Regions from separate parts of the Janthinobacterium sp. SUN033 genome, predicted to be linked through region 2. Evidence: predicted binding sites of a transcription regulator. Region 2 holds the regulator's gene; the other holds the start of a gene.

Region 1 (15,784 bases), on a different contig from region 2:
CACGGTCAGGCTGCCCACGTGCGGCGTGAGCACCACGTTCGGCAAGGCGCGCAAGGCGGCTGGTACGCGCGGTTCGTCCGCGAACACGTCGAGGCCGGCCGCGCCCAGGCGGCCATCCTGCAAGGCGGCGATCAGCGCATCTTCGTCGATCAGCGCGCCACGGGCGATATTGATCAGCGTGCCTTGCGGGCCGAGCGCGTCGAGCACGCTGCGCTCGACGATCTTGCGCGTGGCCGGCGTGCCCGGCGCACAGACGATCAGATAGTCGCTTTCCTGCGCCAGGGCCAGCAAGGATGCGGCGCGCGGCGCGCTCGCGCCGGCAATGGCGCGCGGCTGGAAGTAGCGCACCTTGACGCCAAACGCGGCCAGGCGCAGGGCGATAGCTTGCCCGATCTGGCCGAAACCGAAGATGCCGGCCGTCTTGCCGCGCAGGCTGGATGCGGGGACGATGGCCTCGCGGCGTTCCCAGCCGCCGTCGCGCACGAAACGGTCGAGCGCCACGATATGCCGCGCGCTGGCCAGCAGCAAGGCCAGCGCCACGTCGGCCACGTCATCGGTCAGCACGTTCGGCGTGGTGGTGACGACGATGCCCCGTTCGCGCGCCACGTCCAGCGCCACGCCGTCGAGGCCCACGCCATTGACGGCGACGATTTCCAGCTTCGGCAACAAGGCCATGTCGGCGGCGTTCAAGCCCAGCGCGCCCGTCGTGACGACCCCGCGGATGACCGGCGCCCGTTCGGCCAGCCAGGCGTGGCGCTCGTCCGCCGGCACTTGCCAGGCGTGATGGCAGGTGTAGTGCTGTTCCAGCTGCGCGTTGACGGCGGCCGAAGGGCTGGGAGCGAGGATGAGGAGTTCGGGGTGCATGGGCGTCCAAGTTGGTGTCGACAGGATTAGCAGACGCAACTTAGCATATTTGGGAACCGGCCGGGGCTGAGCGCCCCGTATGCCGTGAAAACCGTGTACTGCGCGGAAACTTTAGCCCGGGCAAGGCACGCGTTTGACCTTGCCGCCCGTCCTGGCCGGGTCGGCGCCCGAGCCCGGGTTCTCGGCCATGCCAAAGCACGTGGCGCCGCCGGCGCTGACGACGCGCGTGGCGGGCCGGCCGTCGGCCGTCAGGTAGTCCTCCACGCGGATGACGGGGCCGCCGCGCCAGGCGGAGGCGACCAGTTTCTGGAAGCTGCTTTCGCTTTTGAGGTCGGCAGCGGCCAGCCACGGCTGGTCTTGCCTGCGTTCGCCGCGCAGGGCCTTGTCGGCGGCGCCCGCCGCCAGCCGGGCGCGCGTGAGCAAGTCGGCCGTGGCAGGCGCCGTGGCTGGCGCGGCGGGAAATTCCTCGGCCGGTACGGTGATCGCTTCGGCCGCCACGGGCGGCGGCGCGAAGAAGACGGGCGGCGCGGCGGGCGGCGCGACAGCCCGCGTGCGCGGCGCAGGAGCCGGCATGGGCATCGGCAAGGCCATCGGCGGCGTCTGCGGCAGCGCACGGGGCGGCAGCAAGGTCATGAATGCCACTTCCGTGTATTGCTTGAGTTGCCGCGCCGGCAAGAGCAGGAAATACAGGCCCAGCACGTGCATGGCCAGGATCAGCGCGACGGCCGCGCCTTTCAGGCTCAAGCCGTCCCGTATGCGCATGCGCATGGAAGCGGACGGTAAGTGGTGAAGCAATGGCATGCGGTGTCCTGTGGGCGCGGGGCGCGATGGCATATTCTAGCGAAACTTGAATATGCACATTAATAAATCCACAAGGTATCGCCTGGCGCGCCTTTTTCCGCCAGATTCCAGCACCCTGGCTTGCCCGGTGTTGTACGAATGGCGACTTTTTTGCCCGCCTTCTCACACTTTCCCACGCGCTGCGCCACGCTGGAATATAATGATAATCATTCTCATTAATATCCAGATAACTCCATGCGCAGCTTCCACCTCGTCCCTACCCCGTTCGCCCTGGCCGCCTTGCTGCTGGCCAGCGCCGCCGCCCACGCCCAAGCCACCACCACCGCGCCGGCCGGCGACGCGCAAACCATGCCCACGGTAGTCGTCAATGCCTCGGCCGATGCGTCGGCGGAAGGGTTGTCGAAGGCGTATGCGGGTGGCCAGGTGGCGCGCGGCGGGCGCATGGGCATCCTCGGTGCCGTGGACATGATGGATTCGCCATTCGGCAGCACCAGTTACACGCAGCAATTCATTGCCGATCAGCAAGCGCGCAGCGTGGGCGACCTGCTGCAGAGCGATCCGGCCGTGCGCATGTCGCGCGGCTATGGCAATTTCCAGGAAGTGTATGTGATCCGCGGCTTCGCCCTCGATTCCGACGATGTGGCGTACAACGGCCTGTACGGCGTGCTGCCCCGTCAATATGTCTCGCCGGAATTGCTCGAGCGCGTGGAAGTGTTCCGTGGCGCCAGCGCCTTCCTGAATGGCGCGGCGCCGGGCGGCAGCGGCATCGGCGGCGCCATCAACCTGATGCCCAAGCGCGCCGGCAATGCGCCGCTGACGGAATTGACGGTGGGCGTGGAATCGGGCGGCCACGCCTATGCAGCCATCGACGTGGCGCGCCGCTTTGGCGAGCGCCAGGAATTCGGCGTGCGCGTCAACGCCGCCAAGCGCCAGGGCGAGACCGGCATCCAGCGCGAAGACCACGACGTGGGCATGTTCTCGGTCGGCCTCGACTACCGCGGCAGCGGCTACCGCCTGTCGGCCGACGCCGGTTACCAGAATTTCGACCTGACATCGCCGCGCCCGTCCGTCGGCATTGGCAGCGTGGCCGTGCTGCCCTCCGCACCCGATGCGTCGAAGAACTTTGCCCAGCCGTGGAGCTATTCCAAGGAACACGATGTGTTCGGCACGGCGCGCGCCGAAGTGGACCTGGCCAAGGATGTCGTGGCCTGGGCCGCATTTGGTTCCCGCTCGACCAAGGAAGCCAACAGCCTGGCCGAGCCGACGTTGATTTCGATCAATGGCGACGCCACGGTGTCGCGCTTCGACAATGCGCGCAAGCAAGAAATCCGCACGGGCGAACTGGGCATTCGCGGCAAGCTCGTTACGGGCGCCGTCAAGCACACCCTGGTGGCCAGCTGGTCCGGGCACTGGAATGAAGCGAAGAACGCATTTGCGATCGGCGACAAGTTTGCCACCAACATTTACGCCCCGGTCAACGTGACGGCGCCGCCGGCGCCCTACACGGGCGGCATCATGAGCGACCCGCGCATCACCCAGAAAACCATCCTCAACAGCTACGCCCTGGCCGACACCATGGCCTTCCTCGACGACAAGCTGCTGCTGACCGTGGGCTTGCGCCGCCAGCAGATCAAGGATGCCGGTTACGACTACAACACCTCGGCGCCGCAAGGCAAGGCCTATGACGAAAGCGCCACGACGCCCGTGGCCGGCATCGTCTTCAAGGCCGGCAAGGACGTGTCGCTGTACGCCAACTACATCGAGGCGCTGGTCAAGGGACCGGCGGCCACGGGAACGTATCTGGAAAACGGCCAGCAGGTCAATGTCGAGAACATGGGCGAGGTGTTTGCGCCGTATAAATCGAAGCAAAAGGAAATCGGCGTCAAGTATGACGGAGGCAAGCTGGGCATGAGCGCGGCCCTGTTCACGACAAGCAAGCCTTTGCTGGCCGTGCTCGGCAAGCGGGCCGAACTTGATGGCGAGCAACGCAACCGCGGCCTGGAATTGTCGATTTTCGGCACGCCGATGCAGGGCGTGCGCCTGCTGGGCGGCTTGACCTGGCTCGATGCAAAGCTCAGCAATACCGGCGTGGCCGCCAACAATGGCAAGAAACCCATCGGCGCACCGGAAACGCAGATGAGCGTGGGCGGCGAATGGGACGTGCCCGGCGCGCCAGGCCTGACCCTGAACGCCCGCACCATCTACACCTCGACGCAATATGCGGACCTGGCCAACACCCGGCAACTGCCATCGTGGACCCGCCTCGACATCGGCGCGCGCTACCTGACGCAAGTGGCGGGCCGTGACGTGACCTTGCGCGCCCGCGTGGACAACGTGACGGACCGCAATTACTGGTCGTCAGCCGTGTCGTCCTTCAATATCGGCTCGCTGGTGCTGGCCGCGCCGCGCACCGTGGTCGTGTCGGCCAGCGTGGCGTTTTAAAGACCGCGCGCCTGCCGCACGATGAAAAGCTGCCTTCGGGCAGCTTTTTTTCATGTGTGCGCCTGTGCCGCAAGGCGCGCTTCGGCGACAATGCCGACATGAAACGACTCCCTGCCCTGCTGCTGTTGCTTTGCCTGTCCCTGCCGGCCGCTGCCCAAAAACAAGCCGCCTGCCCGTACGCCGCCTGGAAAAGCGGCTTCAAGGGCGATGCGCTGGCGCAAGCCACGTGTTTGCTGCGTCCCGTCAAACTGTATGCGCGCCTGGGCGACAGCGCGCCGCTGCCGGACTTCCTGGCCGCCCGCATCGGCCAGCGCGCGGGTATCGCGCCGGCCCGCCTGCGCGCCTGGCTGGCGGAACAGGGCATCGCCGAGGCGGACGTGGGCGGCGCCGTCGACGCGCCCCTGTCGCGCGCCGTGGGCCGGCTGGCTGCGCCGATGGCGCGCTATTTCGTCATCCACGACACCAGCTACCCGAATTTCTTGTTAGAAACCATTCCCGACCACATCAACGACGCCAGCTGGGATTTCAACGACTTCAGCTTGCGCAATCCGGCGCTGGGCGGCGGTCCGAAGGGCCATGTCTACGTGAACCGCCTGGGCGGCTCCTTGCAGGTGCGCGATTTCGGCACGGCCAGCTATGCCAGCAAGCTGGAAAAGGACAAGCCTTCGCTGACGGGCCTGTTCCTGCACGTGGAACTGGTGCAGCCGCGCAACTCCGTACCCGGCGGCGGCAAGGGCAACGATGGCCTGGCGCCCGATCCCGGCTTTACGCCGGCCCAATACGACCGCCTGGCCCTGCTGTATATCGCCGCCAGCGTGCGCAAGGGAACGTGGCTGATTCCCGCCTTCCACGCCGTGCTCGATACAGGGTTTGCGAATGGTCATGATGACCCACAGAACTTTTCGCTGACCGAGTGGTCAGCCTCGCTTTCCCGCCTGTATGCGGCCGTGAGCCAGGCCGAGACTGGACAATAAAGCGTTTCCCCGCCGGCTGATTAGGCGCATACTATTGCAAGCATAGTCACTGCGGTCAGGGAGGCCAGGTGAGCATCAGCACAGATCATCACGCGGGTCGCCAGGCCGGCGCGCACCAGCCATTGCAGCGTGCGCAGCGCATCTTCGCCATGCGCGACGCCGTCCTCGAGGCCTGGGAACAGCGCGTGCGCGCCAGCGTGCGCGGCGCAGACCAGCTGCTCACGCCCATACTCATCAATACCTTGCCGGCCTTTTTCGACAACCTGGCCGAAGCCCTCACCCCCGGCCACCCGCGCGACAACGCCGCCAGCAACAGCAACGTGCCCGCCGTGCATGGCAACGAACGGGCGCGCATGACCAATTACGGCCCGGAACAGGTGATCCAGGAATACCAGATCTTCCGCGACTGCTTCGCCGCCACTGCGCATGAGTCCGGCATTACCCTGCGCAGCAAGGATTGGCAAGTGATCAACAAGTCGATCGACGTGGGCATCCGCGAATCGATACGCGAATTTACCAGCATGCATGAAAGCTTCCGGCGCCGCGTCGCGGCCGGCCTGTCGCACGACATGCGCAATCCCCTGGCCGTCATCAGCACCAGCGCCCAGCTGTTGTTCAGGCCAGCCGACCCGGAGCGGGTGGTATTGCTGGCGCACAAGATTGTCGAGCACAGCAAGCGGCTCGACAGCATGATCGAGGAATTGCTCGATGGCCTCAGCTACCACCAGGGCCAGCAGTTGCCGCTGGTGCTGAGCCAATTCGACGTGCTGCCGCTGGTACACGCCGTGGCCGGCCAGGTCAACTTGCAGCGGCCGGACAAATGCCGGGTCAGCGGGCAAGCCGTCACCGGCTGGTGGTGCGAGAACTCGCTGCGGCGCGCGCTGGAAAACCTGCTCGGCAATGCCCTCAAGTATGGCGACGACACGCCCATCAGCGTGCACGTGGAAGCGGTCCACGAACGCCTGATGGTCACCGTCCACAATGGCGGCCAGGCCATCGCGCCGGAACAGGCTGCGCGCATCTTCGACTACTTGCGCCGCGAAAACGACAACCCCGCGCCAGGCTGGGGCATCGGCCTGCCCTTCGTGCAAAGCGTGGCGGAAAGCCACGGCGGCAGCATCGCCGTCGACAGCGCGTCCGAAACGGGCACCAGCTTCATCTTCGACGTGCCCGTCGATTGCCGCCCCTTCGTCCCGTCCGCCGACGTCCCCAAGAGTGGCGCCTAGCGCACCGAATTGGTGCAAGGAATGGCGCGACGCCACAAAAGTGGTCATCTTTACACCTGTTCACGCCCGCCCCGTTGGCACGCTTCCTGCTGAGCTATACCCAGACACGGCTCAAGGGAAATCACAACATGGCAAATTTTTTCAATGAAATGACTGCAAATGAAGTGGGTACGGACAGCAAGGTACGTGAACACTATCGTGAATTCAGCAATTGGCTGGAACAGCAATCGCCCGAGACCATCGCCCGCAAGCGGGCCGAAGCCGACCTCACGTTCCGCCGGGTCGGCATCACGTTCGCCGTGTATGGCGACGATGCCGGCACGGAACGCCTGATTCCGTTCGACACCATCCCCCGCATCATCCCCGCCGCCGAATGGGCGCAGATGCAGACGGGCCTGGTGCAGCGCGTGCAAGCCTTGAACATGTTCATCCATGATATTTATCATGAACAAAACATCATCAGGGCGGGCATCATTCCCGCCGAGCAAATCTACAAGAATGCCCAGTACCGACCGGAAATGCAGGGTATATCCGTCGCTTCCGACATCTACGCCCACATCGCGGGCGTCGACATCGTGCGCGCCGGCCAGGGCGAATTCTATGTACTGGAAGACAATTTGCGCGTGCCCTCCGGCGTGTCCTACATGCTGGAAGACCGCAAGATGATGATGCGGCTGTTCCCGGAACTGTTCGCCCGCAACCGTATCGCCCCCGTCGACCATTACCCGGACATGCTGCTCGACAACCTGCGTTCCGTCGCGCCCATGGGCGTGGACGACCCGACCGTCGTCGTCATGACACCCGGCATGTACAACTCCGCCTACTTCGAACATGCGTTCCTGGCCCAGCAAATGGGCGTGGAACTGGTCGAAGGCAAGGATCTGTTTGTCAACGACAACTCGGTGTACATGCGCACGACGCGCGGGCCGAAGAGGGTCGACGTCATCTACCGCCGCGTGGACGACGATTTCCTCGACCCGCTGGCTTTCCGTTCCGACTCGTCGCTGGGCGTGCCGGGCCTGCTCTCCGTGTACCGCGCGGGCCGCGTGACCCTGGCGAACGCCATCGGCACGGGCGTGGCCGACGACAAGTCGATCTATCCGTTCGTGCCCGACATGATCAAGTTTTATTTGTCGCAGGAACCGATCCTCAACAACGTACCGACGTACCAGTGCCGCAAACCGGCCGATTTATCCTACGTGCTGGCGAATTTGCCGACACTGGTCGTCAAGGAAGTGCATGGCGCGGGCGGCTACGGCATGCTGGTGGGGCCGGCGTCCAGCCTGGCGCAGATCGAGGATTTCCGCCAGCGCCTGCTGGCCAATCCGGGCGGCTACATTGCCCAGCCGACACTTGCCCTGTCCGCCTGCCCCACGTATGTCGAGGCCGGCATTGCGCCGCGCCACATCGATTTGCGGCCGTTCGTGCTGTCCGGCAAGACAATTTCCATGGTGCCGGGCGGCCTGACCCGCGTGGCGCTCGGTGAAGGCTCGCTGGTGGTCAATTCCTCGCAAGGGGGCGGCACCAAGGATACCTGGGTATTGGAAGCCACATCCGCTTTTGCAGGAGAGAAAACATGCTGAGCCGCACCGCCGATCATTTGTTCTGGATGGCCCGCTACACGGAGCGGGCGGAAAACACGGCGCGCATGCTGGACGTCAACATGCAGACGTCGATGCTGCCGCAATCGGAGCAGGACGCGGAGCAAGGCTGGCGCGCCACCCTGGGCATTTCCGAGCTGCAAAGCGCCTACGACCACAAATATGGCCGCTTCCACACGCGCGACGTGCTCGATTTCATGGTGCGCGACCCGAACAACCCGTCTTCCATCCTGGCCTGCCTGACGGGCGCGCGCGAAAACGCCCGCGCCGTGCGGGGCACCCTGACGACGGAAGTGTGGGAAATCCAGAACGCCACCTGGCTCGACATGCAAAAGCGCCTGAAGAGCAATCTGCTGGAAACGGACCCCAGCCAGTTCTTCGAATGGGTGAAATACCGCTCGCATTTGTCGCGCGGCGTGACCCTGGGCACCATGCTCAAGGATGAAGCCATCCACTTCATCCGCCTGGGTACCTTCCTGGAGCGGGCCGACAACACGGCGCGCATCCTCGACGTGAAGTTCCACGGCGCGCGCGACACGTCGAAAGACATCACCCAGCGCGATTTCTACTACTGGGCGGCCCTGCTGCGCTCCGTTTCCGGCTTCGAGATCTACCGCAAGGTCTACCGCGACGTGATCACCCCGGCACGGGTGGCGGAATTGCTGATGCTGCGCGGCGACATGCCCAGGTCGCTCTTGGCCTGCATGGATGACGTGGTGGAAAACCTGAAACATATCCGCAACGACGTGTCCGCCGATACGGAGCGTTTCGCCGGCAAATTGCATGCGGAACTGAAATTCGGCCATATCGACGACATCATGAAGGCGGGCCTGCACCATACATTGACGGAATTTCTGGAAAACATCTATGACCTGGGCAACCGGGTCAGCCGCGACTTCCTCGTTCCCTTGGCGGCCTGATGCAGCTCACCATCCGCCACGAAACCCATTACGCCTATAGTGCGCCGCTGGCCTACACCATCCAGCAGTTGCACCTGACGCCGCGTATCGAGCCGCAGCAGCGCGCCCTGTCCTGGCATATTTCCACGCCGGGCCGGTGCCACGCCTACACGGATGCCTACGGCAATCTGTCGCACATGCTGACGATTAACGGCAGCCATCAGTCGCTGAGCCTGGTGGCGCACGGCGTGGTGGAAACCATCTACCCGCACAAGGGACGGCTGAACCTGGTCGACACCCTGTCGCCGCTATTGTTTACCATGCCGACGCCGCTGACCCAGGCCAACCCGGCCATCCTCGAACTGACGGCCGCCAGCCTGCCGGACCGGCGCGTGACGGCCGGCACGGGCCATCTGCTGCGCCTGGCCGAGCACATCGTCGGCAAGGTCGCGTATGAAAGCGGCGCCACCATGGTCACCACCACGGCCGGCGACGCCCTGGCCCTGGGGCGCGGCGTGTGCCAGGACCACGCCCATCTGTTCCTGGCGTGCTGCCACGCCTGGGGCATCCCGGCCCGTTACGTGTCCGGCTATATCGATCCGGGCACGACGGGCCACGCGGCCAGCCATGCCTGGGTCGACGCCTGGGCGGAAGACACGGATTTCGCGGGCTGGGTCAGCATCGACGTCACGCATGCGCGGCTGATGACGGATGCGTATTGCCGCCTGGCCATCGGACGCGACTACGATTCGGCCGCGCCCGTGCGGGGCGTGCGCCAGGGTGGCGGCACGGAAACATTACGAGTCGATGTGCAGATCGTGCCCGTGTAAACGGGCAGGAATGAGGCTGGCCGGGCCTTGCAGGCGGTAGGCCGGGCCCGGCTGGTGTAAAATGCTTCCCCTTTTGATTTGATTTACGACGATGACTTATTGCATAGGCATGCGCCTGAACGAAGGCCTGGTCTTCCTGTCCGACTCCCGCACCAACGCCGGCGTGGACCAGGTGGGCACCTTCCGCAAGATGAGCGTGTTCGAAAACCCGGGCGACCGCATGCTGGTCTTGATGACGGCCGGCAACTTGTCGATCTCGCAGGCGATCCGCCAGATCGTGTCCGAACACGTGGATGCGGACGGGCGCAGCATCTGGAACGTGGCCAGCATGTACGACGCGGCCCGCATCGTGGGTGAAGCCGTGCGCACCGTGCACCTGCGCGAAGCGAAGGCGCTGGCCGACTGCGGCATCGATTTCAATGTCAGCATCATTCTCGGGGGCCAGATAGGCGCCGAGCGCTGCCGCTTGTTCCAGGTGTATTCGGCCGGCAATTTCATCGAATCGCACGATGAAAACACGTATTTCCAGATCGGCGAAGCGAAATACGGCAAGCCCATCATCGACCGGGTCATCAATCCGTTCACGCGCCTGGACGAGGCTGCCAAGTGCGCGCTCATTTCCATGGATTCCACTTTGCGCTCGAACATTTCCGTCGGCTTGCCGCTCGACTTGCTCGTCTACGAGACGGGCAGCCTGGCCGTCACGCGCTTCGTCACCATCGATGAAAAGAACCAGTATTTCCGCATGATCCGCGATACGTGGGGCGAACAATTGAAGCATGTGTTCGAAGGCATCGTCGATCCCGTGTGGAATGCGGCGCCGGAAACGACGACGAACGTGCTGTCATCGACCAACATGCAAAGCAAGCCCGTGCGCGTGGCCATCCCCGAGCACGTGAGCCGCGGCGGCCTGACCGTGGCGCCCCTGCAATCCCTGGCGCAGCAGTTCAGCGACGACAAGCAGCATTGATCTGTGGTTGACAGCGCCTGTCGTGACAGGCATTGCCTCGTCGCATGCAAAACGCTTCACAGATTACGTGCAAATATTGCTTTATTGATATGCCTATAGGGGTGCAATCTATATCGAACAACAAGAAAATAAAAATTTTCATTCTCAACATTGCCTCTTAATTTCATGTCACTATTTAAACTGGCGCCTTTCGATTCCGGAAGGCGCTATTTTTCAATATTGCAATATAAAAGGAAGCAGCAATGAACTTTCAAAAGGCACGGGTAGATAAACATAATTGCTGGCCTACGGCTATGCTATTTAAGGCGGAACAGGAATTTGCTGATTTGCTGGTGATGAAGCACCATCCTCAGGTATTTGAACCCGTGCACCTACAATTTAGCAGCGATGCTAATTTCCAAGTACTGGTGGGGCACCTGATTGATGGCATAGAATGCCTGCCTACCCGTCCAGACTATCTGTTTGATCATTGCTTTCGTGTCATAGACAAGGGCGCAACTCCGCTGTTTTCCAAAGGTGGCAAGGCCATAGTTCAAGGATTGGGGGGGAAGCTGACCCTAGCCAACCAAAAAGGTTGGAATGACATACTCAAGCTACTGGCCGATGCAATGCCGTTTGGTTCATATAAATATGTGGCCAAGCGCATTTGCTACGCACATGTACAACCTGGCATTCAGAACGAATTTATCAGAGGACGCGCCAAAGATTTTTTTGGCGAAGTGCGCTATGACGAATTTATGGATAAATTCGCGGTGCCGCCACCGGTCGCGCCTCAAACGGTTGGAGCAAAACTGAAAGGGAAGCCAAAACTTTCAAATCCACCGCCTGTCGATGCCAAGAAAATCGATCTGTGTGCGAGTTTTCTCAAACTCTACATATCGGGTTCGTTTGGCGGCAAGCCGAAAAATCCTGCTACGCATACTGCACTGGATATGACTAGGGTGCAAAACCAGCCCAAGGATAAGAAAAGAATCGAGTTTTTTCTATCTTTACTATTATTCACTTCTCGCAATGAGCGCGCGCATGGCAGTATGTTAAGCCCGTTCCGCACCAGTAAGGCGGATGTTGAACGCTATGAGCGTTTTTATTTTTCGGCCTTGGTTGCATATATCTTTGCGCTTGGTGTTATTGATCTTCAAGGTGCGATAGCAATTCCTGTTGCCGACATCAAGGCTATCTGCGCACGCAATTTACAGCTCCAGAAGTATCTGTTCACATAGGCGGTTGTGGTGGCCGCGGCCAGGCCAGAGTCGGAAGAACAATGGCTCTATCCGAGCAGCTTGACAGATCTTCCATGCGTTGCGAACCCCTCTGGACAAGTTCATGACATCGTGCTTATATGGCAATATCAATAATTGCACAGGAAGGTGGGCAGCATGGACTTGATCACTTCCGCCGTCGTGGCAGCCATCGGGCATGGCGCGCCCGGCCATGCTCCCGAAGCCGTTGCCAGCCACTATGAACGCCTCAAGCAAGCCATCGCCAAGTTCGACAGCGCCGCCGCCATCCTGGCCGCCGTCGCCGCGCTGGAAACCGAACCTGCCGATACCCGGCTGCAACTGGCCCTGTCCGCCGCCCTGTCCGCCGCGAAAGTGCCGGACGACATGGAAACCCTGTTTGCCGCGCAAGGCTTGCTCGATGCGGTGCAGCCCCCGCTGCGTCCATTTCCCCCGTCGCCCGCCCCTGCCGACCAGGGCGCCGTCGTGTCGAACTATGCGGTGGTGAAAGTGTATTTCGCCACGGACCGCCAGCGCGACGTGGGCAAGCCGCCGGCCCAGCGCTTCAGCGGCGAACGCAACATCATGGGCGGCAATGGCCCCCTCAGCTATGGCAGCTGCGACATCAGCATCCCCCGCGACCATCGCATGGGGCAGCTGGAATCGCCGTCGCTGTGGCGCCTGGAATTTCGCGACGACCCGGCCAAGCACGTGGTGGTGCTGTCGGCCGACGTGCAAGACCGCGGCAACTTCTTTGCCGCCTTGAAGACCCAGATCCGCGCCTCGGCCGGCAAGAGCGCCTTTATCTTCGTGCATGGCTATAACGTGAGTTTCGAGGATGCGGCGCGGCGCACGGGACAGATGGCCTACGACCTGGGCTTTGACGGCGCGCCCGTGTTCTACAGCTGGCCGTCGCGCGGCGAGGTGGCCGGCTACACCATCGATGAAAACAATATCGAGTGGAGCACGCCCCATCTCGCCAGCTTCCTGGCCGACTTTCTTGCCAGCACGGAGGCGGCGCAAGTGTATCTGGTCGGACACAGCATGGGCAGCCGCGGCCTGGCGCGGGCCGTGGCCGACTTGCTGGCCGCGCAGCCGCAGCTGACGCAAAAGATTACGGAAATCATCCTGTCCGCGCCCGATATCGACGCCGCCATCTTCAAGCACGATATCGCGCCGAAACTGGCCGCCGCGCGCAACCCCGTCACCCTGTATGCCTCGTCGCAAGACCTGGCCCTGGCCGCCTCGAAAGCCGTGCACGGCTACCCGCGCGCGGGCGACAGCGGCGCCGGCATGCTGATCGTGGCGGGCGTGGAAACCATCGACGCCACCGGGGTCGACACCAGCTTCATGAAGCACTCTTACTTTGCGGAAAAGCGCTCGGCCCTGTCCGACATGTTTTATCTGATACGCAACCAGGCGCGCGCCGACCAGCGTTTTCTCGACCCCGTCGATACGGTGGCCGGGCGCTATTGGACATTCAAACCGTGACGCCGTTCCATCGAGTACGGCACGCATGCTAAGATACGGCCCATAGGGTGGCAAAGGCACGGCGATGACGCCGCCAGCCGATCCCCCGCAAGCAGGCCTATCATGTTGACATCATCTTCTACACCGCAAGCCGAATCGCTGATCCGCAACACCAACGCCCGCGTCACCAAGACGCGCGTGAAGGTGCTCGACTTTTTAATGGCGCAAAGCCGTTCGCTGACCCACCATGAAATCCAGCAAGCGCTGTCGCAGGACAGCGACATCGATTCCGTCACCCTGTACCGGGTGCTGGAATGGCTGACGGAAAATGAACTGGTGCACCGCATCGCGGGCGCCGACCAGGTGTGGCGCTTCAGCGCGGGCGCCGGCCACCAGGCGCACGAACACGCGCATTTCCAGTGCACGAAATGCGCGAACGTCACCTGCTTCAATGAAGTCAAGCTGCCCCCGCCCGTGCTCTTGCCGGAAGGTTTCAGCGGCGGCGAAGTCGATTACCTGATCAAGGGCTTGTGCCCGCGCTGCAAGTAAACGGTACCGGCAGCGGTACCGGCGGCATTACCTGATCAATAAAGCCAGGTGATGCTCGTCATAGAACAGCTCGCCCACGCGCATCGAGCGCGGTTCCGTGCCATACGCGATAAATCCCAGCGATTCATACAGCCCCAGGGCGACATTGTTTTCCGCATTCACGCTCAAATGCACTTGCATGACGGCGGGGTCCGCTTCGGCCTGGGCGATGCAGGCGTTCACGAGGCGCCGCGCCACACCCTTGCCCCGCTGCGCCACATCGACAAACACGCCCCACAGCAAGGCCTTGTGCGACAGTTGCCGCATGGATTCACGCCGCAAGCCCGCAAAGCCGACCAGGCGTTCGCCATCGAAGGCGCCGAACGCCCGGTGCAGCGGGCCGTCGGCGATGCGCTGAACGTGTTCTTCGGGCGTGCGCGCCAGCTCGTCCTCGCGCGACGAGGAAAACGAGCTGGGCGAATCGAGGATGGCGCGCAGGCGCAGCGCGCAAAAGGCGGCGGTGTCGGCCGGCGTCAGCAGGCGGATGACGATTTCAGGTGCGGGCATGGTGGAATCCGGCAGTTTTTTTCCATTATACCCACGCCCCCGCCTCAGGCACGCACGCGGCGCAAACCCAGCAAGGTCCAGCCGTACAGGGCCGCCATCAGCAGCACCATGGCCGCGCCGAGGGCCGCCGTCCAGCTTTCCGGCAGCGACCATGCCGGGTCGAGCTTGCCGGCCGCCATGCAAGCGGCCATGGCCACGCAGATGGCGACGATGGGCCAGCCCAGGCGGCGCCGGAAGGCGCGCACGAGGTCAATCTGGCCGGTGCGCATGACTTTTGCCGTGACCCAGCCATCGAAGGTATCCGTCACGCCCATGCCGACGGCGAATACCAGGCCCGTGAGCAAGGCCGGCTGCATGCCGCCCAGCGCGACGGCCGCATAGCCCCAGGCGGCCGCCTGCAAGGCCGTGTCGAAGACCAGCGCGAACAGCATGCCGACGAGAATGGCGGCGAGCGGCCCGGATGCGCCCCGCAGCCAGCGCGGCAGCAGCCGGCCGCGCACCTCGGCCAGCTGGGCGCCGGCCAGCAAGCTGCGCGCATTCAGGGCCGCAATCAGCAGCAGCAAGGCGATGGGCAACCATTCCAGCCAGCCGAACACGGTTTCCGACGGTGAAAATTGCTGCGACGCCACGGCGGCCACGGCCACGATGGCCAGCACGGTGACGCCATGGCCCAGCGCAAACAGCGCGCCCATCCACGGCGTCCAGCGGGGCGCCGCGGCCTGGCTGCGCAGGGTCAGGCCATCGACGGCGGCCAGGTGGTCCGGTTCCAGCCCATGCCGCATGCCCAGCAAAAAGATCAGCGCCAGGGCGGGCAAGCCCGCTTCCACGCTCACGCCGCCACCTCGGCCGGGCTGTCCGCCTTGGCCACGCAGCGGTCCAGGCCACGGGTCAGCATATCCTGCGGCAAGTCGCGGCCGATGAAGATCATCTTGCTGGCGCGCGTTTCCCCGTCGTTCCACGGTGCGCCCAGTTCCGAGCCCATCAGCATGTGCACGCCCTGGAAGACGGCGCGGCACGGCACGTCGGCCACGTACAGGATGCCCTTGTAGCGCATCAGCTGGCTGCCGAACAGCTGCACCACGGCATCGAGAAAATTCTCCACCTGCAACAGATCGAGAGGCCGGGACTGGTGATAGACGAACGATTGCACGCCGTCGCCATGGCGGTGGCCCAGTTCTCCCAGGAAATCCGGCTCCAGCTCGACGATGGCGTTCAAATTGAAACCGCGGATGTTCAGGATGTCGCGCAAGGGCACATTGCCAAAGCGCACTTTCTGGATGCTGGCGCGGCCATTGATGGCAACCAGGCGCTGGCGCAGCGCGGCCAGCTCGTCCTTGCCGACCAGATCCGTCTTCGACAGCAGGATGCGGTCGGCGAAGCCCACCTGCTCCTGCG
Region 2 (15,784 bases):
GAACAGCGCAACCGCGGCATCGACTGGGGCTTCTTCGGCTCGCCCCTGCGCGACGTGCGCCTGATGGGCGGCGTGGCGTATGTCGACCCGGTCTTGAGCAAGACCATGGGCGGCGCCAACCAGGGCAAGCAGGCGACGGGCGTGCCCAAGCTGCAAGCCAAGCTGGGCGTTGAGTGGGATACGCCCGCCATCCCTGGCGTGACCCTGACGGCGAACGCGACGGCGGCATCGAAGCAATACATCAATGCCGACAATTCGATGTCCGTGCCGGGCCGCACCGTGTTTGACCTGGGCGCCCGCTATGCGACGAAGGCGGCGGGTCGGCCCCTGACGGTGCGCGCCAGCGTGACGAACGTCGGCAACAGGGCGTACTGGGCGCTGCCGCAATGGACCAGCCTGGGCCTGGGCGCGCCGCGCACGGTCATGTTGTCGGCCACGACGGAGTTTTAAGCCGTCTAGCCGCTAGTCGTCCGGGCCCCGCGCCAGGCTGCTTGAACGTTGCCACGTCCACATCAGGCCGATGCCGGCCGAGGTGCCGCTGTTCTGGCGCAGCAGGGGACTGGCGCGGTTGGCGGCGCCTGTGTAAGTGTCGTAGCGTACAAAGGCAAAGGCGCGCCAGTCCCGCTGCAGCCGGTACGAACCGCCCAGGCCCAGCCGCGTGAGCATCAGCCCGCTTTTTGCCGCATACGCGGGGCGCTGGCCGGTGGCAAATGCGGGGCTGACGCTATACAAGTAATCGTTGATGGTGGCATTGCCCAGCACGGCGCCGACGCTGGCATCGACGTGCCAGGCCTGCTGCCCGTCTTGCAGCGCGTAGACGAGGCGCGGCTCGAAGGTGGTGCCTTGGCGGCGCAGGCCGCCGCGCGCTTCGATGACGGCGCGCAAGGGCAGCTCCAGCCCCAGGCGGCTGTGCTGCGTCGGCTCGGCCAGCCTGATTTTCAGGCGCGGGCCAAATTCCACCAGGGTACCCAGGTCCGGCATGCCGCGCCGGGCCGGCACGTCGCTGGACCTGGCCGGCAAGGACAGGGCAAAACCGATATCGAAATCGAATCGCTCCGTATTGAACAGGCGCGCGCCCACGCCGGAGCGGTCGGCGCGCAAGACTTTCCCGCGATAAATCAGATAGGGCAGGGCCAGGCTGCGCATCGAGCGTTCGCTGGCGCCCGGATAGGCGGGAGTGACGGCCGTGCCGCCCAATACGCCCGCTTCCCATAAGGGCAGCGGTGCTTCGACGGCGCGCGCCGGCGCCATGGTGGCGCAGAGGGTGGAGGCGGCCAGCAAGGTGCGTGCGATATTCATCGAGCAACTCCGCAAGGTTTGCCCGCCGGCAGCGATTCCAGGTCGGCAAAGGCGCCCAGTGCCCACGATTGATGAAACCCCAGTTCATTGCGCACGGCCAAGGCTTCCGTCGCCTTGCCCTCGCGTTCATACAGGTCGATCAGCGCCTTGTAGTCGAGGGCGCTCGATTGTTTGCTGCGTTTCGCCAGCGCGATGGCCTGGCGGAAATGAAATTCGGCCGCATCGTAGCGGCAGGCCCCGCTGGCGGCGCGTCCCGCCTGGTGGTGCAGCCGTGCTTGCCAAGCGAGATCGCCGTGGCCCAGTTCGACGTTCCCGACGGCGTCCGCGTAGTTGCGCATGGCTTGTGTCCAGTCCCCCTGGCTGGCCGCTTCACGCCCCCATTGTTCCTGTTGCGCCGCCGTGCGCAGTTCGATTTGCGTGGCGCAGGCATTGAGCGCCATCAAGACGAACGGCAGGAGGAGGCAAGACCGGATGGGCGGCAGTGTGGACATGGCGCCACTGTAGCGCAAGGGAAGGCGCGCACGTTTGCGCGATACACATGAATTCGGGATTTGCCCTGGCATGGATGACATATAATTTGCACACGACTTTGTTATTTTTGACAGTACACCTCACGGGAGCACCATGTTTTCACGCAAATTCCATTCTTGTGCACAGCTGATGCTGGCTACCATGCTGATGGGCTTTATCGCCGCTTCCCCCGCGCGCGCGCAGCAGGCGGCCGTCAAATTGCCGAATGTGGTGATCCTGGCCACGGGCGGCACCATCGCCGGCAGCGGCGCCGACAGCACCACCACCGTCGGCTACACCTCGGCCACCGTGGGTGTCGAGCGCCTGATCGCGGCCGTGCCGGAATTGAAAAAAGTGGCGAACGTGAAAGGCGAGCAAGTGTTCCAGATCGCCAGCGAAAGCATGGGCAATAGCCACTGGCTGGCCCTGGCCAAGCGCATCAACGTGCTGCTGGCCTCGAGCGATGTCGATGGCGTGGTCGTCACGCACGGCACCGACACCATCGAGGAAACGGCGTATTTCCTGAACCTGACCGTGAAGAGCCATAAACCGGTGGTGGTGGTGGGCGCCATGCGTCCGTCGACGGCCATCTCGGCTGACGGCCCCATCAATCTGTACAACGCCGTGATGCTGGCGGGCAGCAAGGAAGCCGTGGGCAAGGGCGTCTTGGTGGCCTTGAACGACCAGATCAACGCCGCGCGCGAAGTGACCAAAACCAACACCTCGACCACCGACACCTTCAAGTCGCCGGAACTGGGCATGCTCGGCTACATCCAGGGCAGCAAGGCTTTCTTCTACCGCCAGTCGACGCGCAAGCACACGCTGGAATCGGAATTTGATATCAGCAAGCTCGATGCCTTGCCGCAAGTGGACATCGTCTACGGCTACGCCAACATGAACCGCGTCGGCATGGACGCCTTCATCGCCGCCGGCGCCAAGGGCATCATCCACGCGGGCGTGGGCGACGGCAGCGTGGCCGCGCAAATGAAGCCGGCCCTGGTGGAAGCGCGCCAGAAGGGCGTGCTGATCGTGCGTTCGAGCCGCGTCGGCCAGGGCATTGTGGCGCGCAATGGCGAAGCCAACGACGATGAACTCGACAGTGTCGTATCCGACACCCTGAACCCGCAAAAAGCCCGCATCCTGCTGATGCTGGCCTTGACCAAAACCAATAGTACGCAAGAAATCCAGCGTATTTTCTACACGTATTGATCGCCGTCACGCCGGCCCGGCCACTGCGGCTGGGCTTGGCGGATTTACGCTTGCCCGCTTTGCTGCCATACTTCGTTTTTGAATAACTTCCTGGCTGAAGCAGCAACACTGTTCCTTCTCCCCTGTCCATGGCTATCCTGTCCGACATCATCCTGTATCCGATCAAATCGTGCGCCGGCATCCATTTGCGTGAGGCGGTCCTGACGCGCTCAGGGCTGATGAGCGAACACGTGTTCGACCGCGAATGGATGGTGGTGGACGAGCACGGCCGCTTCCTGACGCAGCGCGAACATCCGCGCATGGCGCTGATCGTGCCGTCCATCAAGGCCACCACCCTGGAATTGCGCGCGCCGGGCATGTTGCGGCTGGAAATCGAGCTGGGCTTGCCGCATCCGCAACTGGCGCCCATGCTGGACGTGCAAGTGTGGGACGATACCGTGCGCGCCTACGATTGCGACGACGTCACGGCCACCTGGTTTACCAACGCCATCGGCGTGCCGTGCCGCCTCGTGCGCTTTCACCCGGACGTGGTGCGCGCCACCAGCACGAAGTGGACGGATGGCGTGGCCGCCTCGACCATGTTTGCCGATGGCTATCCGGTGCTGATCGCCGGCAGCGCCTCGCTAGCCGACGTCAATGACAAGCTGCGCGCCGCCGGCCGCGAGGCCTTGCCGATGAACCGCTTCCGTCCCAACCTCGTCATCGGCGATATCGGCGCTTTCGAGGAAGACTACGCCGACTTCCTGCAATTCGGCGCGACCGTGTTAAAACCCGTCAAGCCGTGCTCGCGCTGCCCGATTCCGTCGGTGGACCAGGCCACGGGCGTGCCCGGACCGGACCCGCTCGACGTCATGCATGGCTACCGCGCCAAGCCCGAGCTTGACGGCGCCATCTGCTTCGGCATGAACGCCATCGTTACCGAAGGCGGCGATGAGCGTATCGTAGTGGGGCAGGACATCGGTTTCGAACTGGCATTTTAAGCATGGCGCCCGCACAGAAGGGTTTAAGGTTTCTATGAATCAAGCAATACCGCCGGACCCGCGCATTGCCAGCCTCGAAGCCGAAAACCAGGCCTTGCGGGCGCGCATGGCTTTCCTGTTGGAACAGGTCGAGCGCAACCACGACATCATGTGCCGCCACCAGGCGTTTGATCTGGAAATCGTCGGCGCGTCCACGTTTCCCGAACTGATCGGCACCATTTTCCGCACCTTGCCCGTGATTTCCGACCTCGACGGCGTCACTTTGAGCCTGCTCGACGAGGATGACGATATCGTGCTGGTGATGGAAAAGCTGGGCGTCGATTTCAGCGCCTTCCCGCAGTTGCTGTTCGTACATGCCGTGGCGGAGCTGGGCTTTGCCCCGTCGGCACCCGTGGCCGAGGGCGAAGCGGCCTTGCCGCCGCTGCCGCTGCTGGGCGCCTTTGATGCCGCCGTGCATGGCCCGCGTTTCCCTGGCATCGGTTCGCCCCTGCGCAGCGTGGCCCTGGTGCCCTTGCTGCGCAACAAGCGCCTGATCGGCAGCCTGAACCTGGCCAGCAGCGACGTGACGCGCTTTACGCCCGTGCTGGGCACGGATTTCATCAAGCACATGGCTTCCATCATCGCCATTTGCCTGGAAAACGTGATCAGCAATGAAATGCTGAAATACATCGGCTTGACCGATTCCTTGACGGGCGTCTACAACCGCCGTTATATCGACCGCCGGCTGCTGGAAGAAATCGCCCGCGCGCGGCGCCAGAATTATTGCATTTCATGCATGTATATCGATATCGACCATTTCAAGCTGGTCAATGACACCTATGGCCACCAGGGTGGCGATGAAGTGCTGCGCGAAGTGGCCACGCGCATCCGCACGGAATTGCGGCGCTCCGATGCGCTGGGCCGCTTCGGCGGCGAGGAATTCGTCGTGCTGCTGATCGACGCTGACCTCGACAGTGCGACATTCGTTGCCGAACGCATCCGCGCCAGCATCGCCGGCACCATGTTCGACTTGCCGGGCAGCGCGCAAGCGTGGGTCAGCGTCTCGATCGGCGTGGCCAGCCTGGAAGCGGACGCGGCGCTGCTGCCGATCGAAACGGTGGCGCAGCAACTGGTGGCGCACGCCGACCAGGCCCTGTACCAGGCCAAGGCTGATGGCCGCAACAAGGTCATCAGCTGGCAGGCACCGTCCGAATAGTTATTTTAATAGTAATGTTTCCGCTTTGGCCACGGCGTCGGCCGTGCCGCGCAGCACCACCACGTCGCCGCTGGCCAGCTGCGTCTCGGGGGTGACGTCGAGGCGGCCGCGGCCGCGGCGGATGGCCGTGACAAACGCGCCGCAGCCGGCCACGTCGATCGCACTCAAGGGCAAGTCCACACAGTGCGCGCCCTCGTTGACGGTGACCGTATGCAGGCGTTCCAGCTCGGCATCGTCGCCCGCGTCGCTGGAACCGTGGAAATAGCCGCGCAGCGAGGCATAGCGCTCCTCGCGCGCGGCCTGCACCCGGTGCACGACGCGGCGCAGGGGCACGCCCATCATGATCAGCGCGTGCGAAGCGAGCATCAGGCTGCCTTCCATCAATTCCGGCACCACTTCGGCCGCGCCCGCCTTCTTCAGCTGGTCGAGATCGGTATCGTCGTGGCTGCGCACGATGACGGGCAAGGTGGGCGCCATTTCGTTGAGTAAATGCAATAATTTCAGTGCCGAAGGCGTGTTGGCGTACGTGATCACCACGGCGCTGGCCCGGTAGATACCGGCCGCTACCAGGCTTTCGCGCCGGCCCGCGTCGCCGTACGACACGTGGGCGCCGGCCAGCTGCGCTTCCTGCACCCGTTCCGGGTCCAGGTCCAGCGCGTGGTATTCGATCTTTTCTTCCGCCAGCAGGGTTGCCAGGCTTTGCCCGCTGCGTCCGAAGCCGGCAATCAGCACGTGTTTCTGCGACGCCATGGTGCGCGTGGCGATCTTCGTCAGCGCCAAGGATTGCATCATCCAGTCGTTGGCCGCCAGTTTCATGACGATGGCGTCGGACTTGGCGATGAGGAAGGGCGCCACCAGCATCGACAGCACCATCGACGCCAGCACCACCTGCACGACGAACGGGTCCATCAGCTTGATGCCGCCGGCCAGGTTCAGCAGTACGAAGCCGAATTCGCCCGCCTGCGCCAGGCCCAGCCCCGTGCGCAAGGCAACGCCGTTGCTGGAGCCGAACAGCCGGGCCAGGCCCGCGATCAGGGCGAATTTCAGCAGCACGGGGCCGCACAGCAAGAGCAGCACGAGCCACCAGTTCTCAAACACCACGCGGATATTGAGCAGCATGCCGACGGTGATGAAGAATAGGCCCAGCAGCACATCGCGGAAGGGCTTGATATCCTCTTCCACCTGGTGCTTGAATTCCGTCTCGGAAATGAGCATGCCGGCAACAAAGGCCCCCAGGGCCAGCGACAATCCTGCCCGTTCCGTGATCCACGCCGCCCCCAGGGTAATCAGCAGCAGGTTGAGCATGAACAACTCTTGCGAGCGGCGCTTGGCGACGATGGTCAGCCAGCCGCGCACCATCTTCTGGCCGATGAACAGCAGCAAAATGAGCACGACGAGGGCCTTGCCGCCGGCCCAGGCCAGGGTTTCGGCCAGGTTGTCCGAATCGCGGGTGAGGGCGGGAATCAGGATCAGCAGGGGCACGACGGCCAAGTCCTGGAACAGCAGGATGCCGATGATCTTGCGGCCGTGTTCGCTTTCGAGTTCCAGCCGCTCCGTGAGCATTTTCGAGACGATGGCCGTCGACGACATGGCCAGCGCGCCGCCCAGGGCGAAGGCGGCTTGCCAGCTCAGGTGGATGTAGGCGGACAGGTAACGGGCGACAAACCAGCCGAAGACGACGGTGGCGATGATGGTGGTGACCACCTGCGCCATGCCGAGGCCGAAGACGATGCGCCGCATGGCGAGGAACTTGGGAAGAGAAAATTCGAGCCCGATGGAAAACATCAGGAAGACGACGCCGAACTCGGCCAAGGTGTGGCTGGCCTCGTTTTCCGCCGCCAGGCCCAGCGCGTGGGGGCCGATGACGATGCCGACGGCCAGGTAGCCCAGCATGGGCGGCAAATGCAACATTCTGAAAGCGACCACGCCCAGCACGGCGCTGCCGAGTAACATCAGGGTCAGTTCAAGCGAGGAAAACATGGGTTGCCCGGTACGGTCAATGGAAATCGTTGTTTGTTGTGACTGGCAAGTTTTTTGCTTTCCTAATTCGTTTATACTTTGGGCATGAGTGTAACCCATGAAAAAACAATGCTGAAAGCTTTTGATCGAATTGACATGCAAGCGACGACCGAGCGCGCTGTCGCGCTGGCCCGCACCACCTTGCAGATCGAGTCCGACGCCATCGTTGCGCTGCATGCGCGCCTGGCCACGGACGACAGCGTCGGCCGCGCCGTGGCGATGTTGCTGCAATGTAAGGGACGAGTCGTCGTCTCCGGCATCGGCAAGTCCGGCCATATTGCGCGCAAGATTGCCGCCACCCTCGCTTCCACCGGCACGCCGGCCCTGTTCGTGCATCCGGCCGAAGCGGCCCATGGCGACCTGGGCATGGTCACCTCGGACGATGCTTTTATTGCCATATCGTACTCCGGCGAATCATCGGAACTGATGGCCATCATGCCCGTCGTCAAGCGCATGGGCGGCGTGCTGATTTCCATGACGGGCAAGCCCAATTCGAGCCTGGCCCAGCTGGCCGACGTGCACCTGGATATTTCTGTTGAGAAAGAAGCCTGTCCGCTGAACCTGGCGCCGACTGCCAGCACCACCGTCACCCTGGCCCTGGGCGACGCGATCGCCGTGGCCTTGCTCGACTTGCGCGGCTTCAAGGAAGAAGATTTCGCCCGCTCGCATCCGGGCGGCGCCCTGGGCCGCCGTTTGCTCACGCACGTGCATGACGTCATGCGCAGCGGCGAACGCGTACCCAAGGTGCCCGTGGACGCTTCCTTGCTGCAGGCGCTGGAGGAAATGACGAAGAAAGGCATGGGCATGACGGCCGTCGTCGACGCGGACAACCGCCCCGTGGGCGTGTTTACGGATGGCGATCTGCGCCGCATGTTCGAGCGCGTGCAGGATTTCACGCAAGTGGCGATCCGCGACGTCATGCATGCGCAGCCGCGCAGCATCGCGCCCGAACGCCTGGCCGTCGACGCCGTGGCCGTGATGGAGCAGTTCCGCATCAACCAGATGCTGGTCGTCGATGCCGACGGCAAGCTGGTGGGCGCGCTGCATATCCATGATCTGACGCAAGCGAAGGTGATCTGATGGACAGCGTGGCGGACAACCTGGCGCGGGCGGCCAAGGTCAAACTGATGATCTTTGACGTCGATGGCGTGCTCACCGACGGCAGTCTGCATTTCGGCCCGGACGGCGAGATGATGAAAACGTTTAATGTGTATGATGGCCTGGGCATCAAGCTGCTGCAGGAATCGGGCGTGCAGACGGCCATCATCAGCGCGCGCCGCTCGGCCATCACGGCGCGCCGCGCGCAAGACCTGGGCATTACCCATGTGCACCAGGGCGGCCACGACAAGCTGACGCCGTTTCGCGAATTGCTGGCGCTGACGGGCTTGACGGAAGAGCAATGCGGCTATATCGGCGACGACGTCATCGACGCGCCCATCCTGAAACGCGTGGGCTTTGCCGTCAGCGTGCCGGGCGGGCGTCCGGAGGCGCAGGGCCTGGCGCACCATGTGACGCAGGCCGGCGGCGGCCGCGGCGCGGTGCGCGAGATCTGCGAATTCCTGCTGCGCGCCCAGGACAACTATGCGCGCGTCATGGCGCCGTTCCTGGAGTGAGGCGCGCCGCCTCGCCAGTGACCTTTGAAAGAGTGAAGCCCTATGCGTAAGCCAGGAGGCGCCCATCGCTGGCGCATGATTTTTACCGTGCTGGGCGCGGTCGTCGTCGCGCTGGGCAGCTTTTGGCTGCTCGAGGTGATGAACAAGAATGGCCAGGACATCACGGCCAGCAAGCATCTGGATGAACCCGACTATTTCATCACCAATTTCAGCATGGTGCGCATGGACTTGACGGGCAAGCCCAGCTATATCGTGTCGGGCACCAAGCTCACGCATTATCCGCTGGACGATTCGTCCGATATCGACCAGCCCTTCGTGCGCAAGCTCACGCCAGGCATGCCGCCGATGAACATGAATGCGGAACAGGCGCATATCGACCAGGACAATACCCGGCTGCAACTGCACCGCAAGGTCGTGATCGACCGCGTGGCCAGTCCGAAGGCGCAGAACCTGACGGTCAAGACGGAAGCGCTGACGGTGTTCCCGGACGAGGAAAGAATGGAAACGGACGTGCCTGTCGATATCCTGACGGGCGCCTCGCGCATCAATGGCATCGGCATGAAGGCGAATAACGCCACCGGCGTGGTGGAAGTGCAGAATGCGCTGCGCATGGTCCTCCCGCCGAAACCGCGCCCGGCCGCGGCGGCAAAATGACAGAATGAAACAAGGAAACCATACTATGAAGAACATCTTGCTGTTGACCGTATTTTCGCTGGCCATCATGGGCGTGGCGCATGCCGAGAAGGCCGATTCCGAGAAGGAAGCCGTCATCACGGCACGCAGCGGCCACGTCGATGACGTCAAGCAGGTGCGCACCCTGACGGGCGACGTCGTGCTGGTCAAGGGGACCCTGACCATGAAGGCGGGCCGGGCCCTGATCACGGAAGACCCGCAAGGCTACCAGTTCATCACCTTCTGGGCCGATCCCGGCAAGCTTGCGACCTTCCGCCAGAAGCGCGATGGCGCGGGCGACCTGTGGGTCGAAGGCGAAGCGGAGCGCGTGGAATACGACAACAAGACGGAAGTGGTGAAACTGTTTTCCAGAGCCAAGCTGACGCGCCTGGAAGGCGCGAAAGTCACCGATGTGGCCAATGGCGCTTTCATCTCGTATGACAGCCGCAAGGAAGAATTTGCGATGGAAAATTCCAACAGCGGCACCAGCACCGCCGATGGCGGCAGCGTGCGCATGGTGATCCAGCCGAAGACCAAGGCGCCGGCAGCGGAGAAAGCGCCGGCCACGCCCGCGCCAGGAAAGAAATAATGGAAAATACACGTTGCGGCAGCACCCTGATCGTTCGCGGGCTGCAAAAAACCTATGGCAAGCGGCAAGTCGTGCATGATGTTTCGCTGCAAGTCGAATGCGGCGAAGTGGTGGGCTTGCTGGGCCCGAACGGCGCCGGCAAGACCACCTCGTTCTACATGATCGTCGGCCTGGTGCCGTCCGATGGCGGCAGCATCGATATCAGCGGCGTGGATATCTCCAGCCTGCCGATCCACCGCCGCGCGCAGATGGGCCTGTCCTACCTGCCGCAGGAAGCGTCCGTCTTCCGCAAGCTGACGGTGGAAGACAATATCCGCGCCGTGCTGGAAATCCAGACCGTCGAAGGCCGTCCGCTGACGAAGGCCGAGATCGAGGAGCGGCTGGATAAATTGCTGGCCGACTTGCAGATTGAAAAGCTGCGCGAGAACCAGGCGCTGTCCCTGTCCGGTGGCGAACGCCGCCGCGTGGAAATCGCCCGCGCGCTGGCCACCGATCCCCGTTTCGTGCTGCTCGACGAGCCGTTCGCCGGCGTCGATCCGATCGCCGTGATCGAGATCCAGCGCATCGTGCGTTTCTTGAAGGAGCGCAATATCGGCGTGCTGATTACCGATCATAATGTGCGTGAGACGCTGGGTATTTGCGACCGCGCCTACATCATCAACCAGGGCTCGGTGCTGGCGTCGGGACGCCCCGACGACATCATTGCGAACGAGTCGGTACGCCGGGTCTATCTGGGCGAACACTTCCGCATGTAAGCCAATGAAACAATCATTGCAGCTGCGCACTTCGCAGCACCTGGCACTGACGCCGCAGTTGCAGCAATCGATACGCCTGTTGCAATTGTCTACCCTGGAATTGCACCAGGAACTCGAGCAATTGCTGACGGACAATCCCTTGCTCGAACGCCTCGACGATCCGCTCGACCGCTCGCTGCGCCTGCTGTCCGACGGGGCCTTGAGCTCCACGGCCGCACCGGCCGAAGCGCCGCCCCAGCCACCAGGCCAGGAGGCGCCCGCAGCGCCGGCCGAAGCGGAAGCGTTTGACGGCGAGGGGGGCGACAGCCCGGCCGCCGCGGATGGCGGCGACAGCGACTGGAGTGAGGCGAGCCGGGGCAAGGCGCCCGACGACGAAGATTCGCGTCCGCAATTGGAGGCCCATCACTGCACTCTGCGCGAACACCTGATGGAGCAGATGCGCGTGACGGTGCTCGAATTGCGCGACCGCGCGCTGGTCGAGCTGATCATCGACGCGCTCGACGACAATGGCTACCTGGAAGAGTCGCTCGACGACATCCTGGCGCGCCTGCCGGAAGAGCTGGAAATCGACGCCGACGAGATGCGCACGGCCTTGTCGCTGCTGCAAAGTTTCGATCCGCCGGGCGTGGGCGCGCGCAACGCGTCCGAATGCCTGGCTCTGCAAATCAAGCGCTTGCCGCACATCGCCATGGTGACGCGGCGCATGGCCCTCGTGATCGTGGAAAAGCACCTGGCCTGGTTTGCCCAGCGCGATTTCAACAAGCTGAAAAAAGCCCTCGATTGCGACGATGAAGACTTGCGCGAAGCGCAGACGGTGATTCGCCAGTGCAATCCGCATCCGGGCGCCGTGTTCGCCTCGGACGTGTCCGATTACGTGGTGCCCGACGTCGTCGTCAAGCGCGCGCGCAATGGCTGGCAAGTCACCCTGAACAACGACGTCATGCCGCGCCTGCGCGTCAACGCCATGTACGCCAACTTGCTCAAGCAGGGCAAGGGGGAGGGCGCCATGGGCGCACAGTTGCAGGAAGCCAAGTGGCTGATCAAGAATATGCGCCAGCGCTTCGACACGATCCTGCGCGTGGCGCAGGCGATAGTAGAAAGACAAAAGAACTTTTTCTCGCATGGGGCCGTTGCCATGCGCCCCCTTGTGCTCCGTGAAATAGCTGATACACTGGGTTTACACGAGAGTACTATCTCGCGGGTAACAACTCAAAAGTACATGCTGACCCCGCACGGCATGTTCGAGTTGAAATATTTCTTTGGTAGCCACGTCGCCACCGAAGCGGGGGGCGAAGCGTCATCGACGGCGATACGGGCATTGATCGTGCAACTGACAGGAGCAGAAGACCCTAAAAATCCTTTATCCGACAGTAAGATTGCGGACATGCTGGGGGAACAAGGCATGGTGATTGCGCGACGTACTGTTGCCAAATACCGGGAAGCATTAAAAATTCCGCCAGTGAGCCTGCGTAAGTGTTTGTAAGTTTTTTTCGGTTCCTCTGCGGGCCGGATAGGATGGACCGCACGAACCCGATCATCTTTAGGAGTGTGTATGAATCTCACCATCAGCGGACATCATCTCGAAGTGACACCAGCCATCCGTGAATACGTACAAACGAAGCTGGAGCGCGTGAAACGTCATTTCGATCAAGTCATCGATATCGCCGTGATTCTGACCGTGGATAACCTCAAAGAGAAAGAAAAACGTCAAAAGGCTGAAGTCAACCTGCGTTTGAGCGGCAAGACTGTCTATGTGGAAAGCTTGGCGCACGACCTGTACGCCGCGATCGATACCCTGATCGACAAGCTCGATAGGCAAGTGATGAAATACAAAACCAAAGTGCAAGGGCACGGTAAAGAGGCGATCAAGCATCTGCCAGACAACTCCGAGGAAGAAGCCGTCGTCGCCGTCTAAGGCCACCCGCTTCCAGCAGTTGTGATCAACTAAGGGCGCACATTGCGCCCTTTTTTGCGCCCAGCGGAACGCAATGTTCCCCGCGCAGGCATTAGAATATTCGCACTTTCACTTCTTTCCTGCCTGCCATGAGCGACTTCGTCCAGACTTCCATCCGCAACCGCACCGGGCACATCGTGCTTGACCGTCCGAAAGCCTTGAATTCCCTGTCGCTGGAGATGGTGCGCGCCCTGAGCGCGGCCCTGCTGGCCTGGCGCGACGATCCGCAGGTGGACGCCGTCGTGATCCGCTCCAGCAGCGACAAGGCCCTGTGCGCCGGCGGCGACATCCGTTTCTTTTACGATGCGGGTCTGGCCACGCCGCAAGGCGGCAGCGCCCTGCTGGAAGATTTCTTCACGGAAGAATATGCTTTAAATCATTTAATTCATTTCTACCCGAAACCGTATATCGCCGTGATGGATGGCGTGGTGATGGGCGGCGGCATGGGCGTGGCGCAAGCCGGGCCAGGCAACCGCTTGCGCATCGTGACGGGCCGCACGCGCATGGCCATGCCGGAAGTCAATATCGGCCTGTTTCCGGACGTGGGCGGCAGTTATTTCCTGTCCCGCCTGGCCGGCCAGCTGGGCCTGTACCTGGGCTTGACGGGCTTGACGATCAACGCGGCCGACGCCCTGTACACGGGCCTGGCCGATGTCTACCTGCCCGAAGCGCAGATGGGGGCGCTGCTGGACCTGTTTCAATCGACGCCGGGCGAGGCCTTGCCTGTGGCCATCAAGGCGCTGGCGGCGCCATTCCAGGCCGAGGCGGGGGTATCTCCCCTGGCCACGGCGCGCGCGGCGCTGGACCGCCATTTCAGCGCCGGCTCCGTGGCGGCCATCATGGCTTCGCTGGCGCAGGACGACGGCGCGTTCGCCACCAAGGCGCTGGCGGCCATGCGCCTGCGTTCGCCCTTGATGATGTCGGTGACCCTGGAATTGCTGCAGCGGGGCGCCCACCTGGGCGTGGCCGATTGCCTGCGCCTGGAGCGCACAGTCGTGCGCCACAATTTCGAACATGGCGAAGTGCTCGAGGGCGTGCGCGCGCTGGTGGTCGACAAGGACAATGCGCCCCGCTGGAACCCCGCCAGCCTGGACGAAGTCGACGCGGCCATGGTGGCGCGCTTCTTTGCCCCCGTCTGGCCGGCCGCGGCGCATCCGCTGCGCCACCTCGATTAATTAGCTGCGCTCGCGGTGGCGTAGAACGACGCGCTCGTTGGGGCCGAAATATTGCGCCAGCCGCTCCGCCATGTACACGGAGCGGTGCTGGCCGCCCGTGCAGCCGAGGGCCACCGTCAGGTAGCTGCGGTTGTCGGACTTGAATGACGGTAACCATTTCTCGATGAAGGCGCGGATGTCGGCCAGCAGTTCCAGCGCGCTCGGCTGCGCGTCGAGGAAGGCGATCACGGGCGCGTCGCGTCCGTCGAGGGGGCGCAAGGCCAGGTCGTAATAGGGATTCGGCAAGGCCCGCACGTCGAAGACGAAATCGGCGTCCAGCGGCACGCCCAGCTTGAAGGCGAACGATTCGAAGAACAGGGTCAGCGGCGCGCGTTCGGAGGCGACGATATCCTTGATCCAGGCACGCAGCTTGTTGGCGCTCAGTTCCGACGTGTCGATCACATGGCCCAGCTGTTCGATGGTCGACAGGCGTTCGCGCTCTTCCGAAATGCACTCGATCAGGGTGCGGCGGCTGGCCGGATTCTGGTTCGGACGCAATTCGTGCGACAGCGGATGGCTGCGCCGCGTTTCCGAGAAGCGCGCCACCAGCGAATGCGTGGTGGCTGTCAGGAACATGACCTTGACGTCGTGCCCCTGGTCGCGCAGCAGGGCCACATTGTGCGGCAGGCTGGTCAGCGATTCGGCGCTGCGCGCATCGACGGCGACGGCCAGTTGCGGTGTACCTTCGTCGAGCAGGGTCTGCACCAGGCTGGGCAGCAAGGCCGGTGGCAGGTTGTCGACACAATAGTAACCGGTATCTTCCAGCACATTGAGCGCGACGGATTTACCGGAGCCGGATATTCCGGTGATAAGGACGATATGCATAACCCGATCATACAATAAAGACCGGCGCTCCGCTCCCAAGGCAACTATCTTTACAAATTATTGCAATTTGGACTGTAGTATTGGTTAAACAAAAGAGGGCGTGCTTCTTGCAACGCTAGTCGCCACTCATGGTAAGTCGTTGGTGAAGCAGGGAATTCACGCAGCACTGCTGCGTGCCTGCGCAACGGTTCGCCCTTGCAAGGGTGAACTCCACTGCAGACTAGTCGCCACTCATTGCTAATCTCTGCCGTTCCATGAACTCCTGCAAGGTATCGATGCCGCGCAGTTGCAAAATCGTATTGCGCACGGCCGCTTCCAGCAGCACGGCGATGTTGCGGCCGGCGGCGACGGGGATGACCACCTTGCGTACGGGCAAGCCCAGCACGTCTTCCGTGGGGAACAGGAATGGCAGGCGCTCGACTTCTTCTTCCAGCGCGTTGCGGCGCACGAGGTGCACGATCAGCTTCAGGCGCATCTTGCGGCGCACGGCCGTTTCGCCAAAGATGGCCTTGATATCGAGCAAGCCCAGTCCCCGCACTTCCAGCAGGTTTTGCAGCAGGGGCGGGCAGCGGCCTTCGATCATGTTGGGCGCGATGCGCGAAAATTCGACGGCGTCGTCGGCCACCAGGCCATGGCTGCGCGAGATCAATTCCAGTCCCAGTTCGCTCTTGCCCAGGCCCGAATCGCCCGTGATCAGCACGCCCACGCCCAGCACGTCCATGAACACGCCATGCATGATGATGCGCTGCGCCAGTTTTTTCGACAGGTAGACGCGCAGGAAGTCGATCACTTGCGCGGCCGGCAGCGGGGTGGAGAACAGGGGGATGTTTTGCTCGTCGCAGATGGCGAGGATGTCGGGTGGCGTTTCCAGCCCTTGCGCGATGATCAGCGCGGGCGGACCGCCGGCGATCAGTTCGCCGATCACGTGGGTGCGCGTGTTGACCTTCAGA

Evidence for each region. Region 2 encodes sigma-54, which starts transcription at its own class of promoters, with help from an activator protein. Its sites were predicted from a motif close to TGGCANGNAANCTGCTTT; they were not measured.
Region 1: OX460_RS05505 (circularly permuted type 2 ATP-grasp protein) is a predicted target of sigma-54. The motif match lies at 6,383-6,400, and genes of this name have one in related genera.

The regions. Positions count from the first base shown of each region.
Region 1 is NZ_JAPQNV010000001.1:1,172,122-1,187,905, forward strand. It holds gene OX460_RS05480 (2-hydroxyacid dehydrogenase) at 1-864, opposite strand, end outside; gene OX460_RS05485 (hypothetical protein) at 976-1,665, opposite strand; gene OX460_RS05490 (TonB-dependent receptor) at 1,900-4,107, shown strand; gene OX460_RS05495 (hypothetical protein) at 4,206-5,081, shown strand; gene OX460_RS05500 (HAMP domain-containing sensor histidine kinase) at 5,150-6,307, shown strand; gene OX460_RS05505 (circularly permuted type 2 ATP-grasp protein) at 6,436-7,890, shown strand; gene OX460_RS05510 (alpha-E domain-containing protein) at 7,884-8,828, shown strand; gene OX460_RS05515 (transglutaminase family protein) at 8,828-9,637, shown strand; gene OX460_RS05520 (peptidase) at 9,729-10,607, shown strand; gene OX460_RS05525 (hypothetical protein) at 10,850-11,827, shown strand; gene OX460_RS05530 (alpha/beta hydrolase) at 11,984-13,315, shown strand; gene OX460_RS05535 (transcriptional repressor) at 13,418-13,843, shown strand; gene OX460_RS05540 (GNAT family N-acetyltransferase) at 13,871-14,389, opposite strand; gene OX460_RS05545 (hypothetical protein) at 14,434-15,222, opposite strand; gene OX460_RS05550 (GTP-binding protein) at 15,219-15,784, opposite strand, start outside.
Region 2 is NZ_JAPQNV010000004.1:191,140-206,923, reverse strand. It holds gene OX460_RS18035 (TonB-dependent receptor) at 1-450, shown strand, start outside; gene OX460_RS18030 (MipA/OmpV family protein) at 463-1,299, opposite strand; gene OX460_RS18025 (hypothetical protein) at 1,296-1,790, opposite strand; gene OX460_RS18020 (type II asparaginase) at 1,924-3,018, shown strand; gene OX460_RS18015 (MOSC N-terminal beta barrel domain-containing protein) at 3,147-3,998, shown strand; gene OX460_RS18010 (DUF484 family protein) at 4,033-5,193, shown strand; gene OX460_RS18005 (monovalent cation:proton antiporter family protein) at 5,194-7,173, opposite strand; gene OX460_RS18000 (KpsF/GutQ family sugar-phosphate isomerase) at 7,282-8,292, shown strand; gene OX460_RS17995 (HAD hydrolase family protein) at 8,292-8,825, shown strand; gene lptC (LPS export ABC transporter periplasmic protein LptC) at 8,868-9,479, shown strand; gene lptA (lipopolysaccharide transport periplasmic protein LptA) at 9,505-10,086, shown strand; gene lptB (LPS export ABC transporter ATP-binding protein) at 10,086-10,841, shown strand; gene OX460_RS17975 (RNA polymerase factor sigma-54) at 10,846-12,324, shown strand; gene raiA (ribosome-associated translation inhibitor RaiA) at 12,394-12,756, shown strand; gene OX460_RS17965 (enoyl-CoA hydratase/isomerase family protein) at 12,885-13,970, shown strand; gene rapZ (RNase adapter RapZ) at 13,971-14,834, opposite strand; gene hprK (HPr(Ser) kinase/phosphatase) at 15,055-15,784, opposite strand, start outside.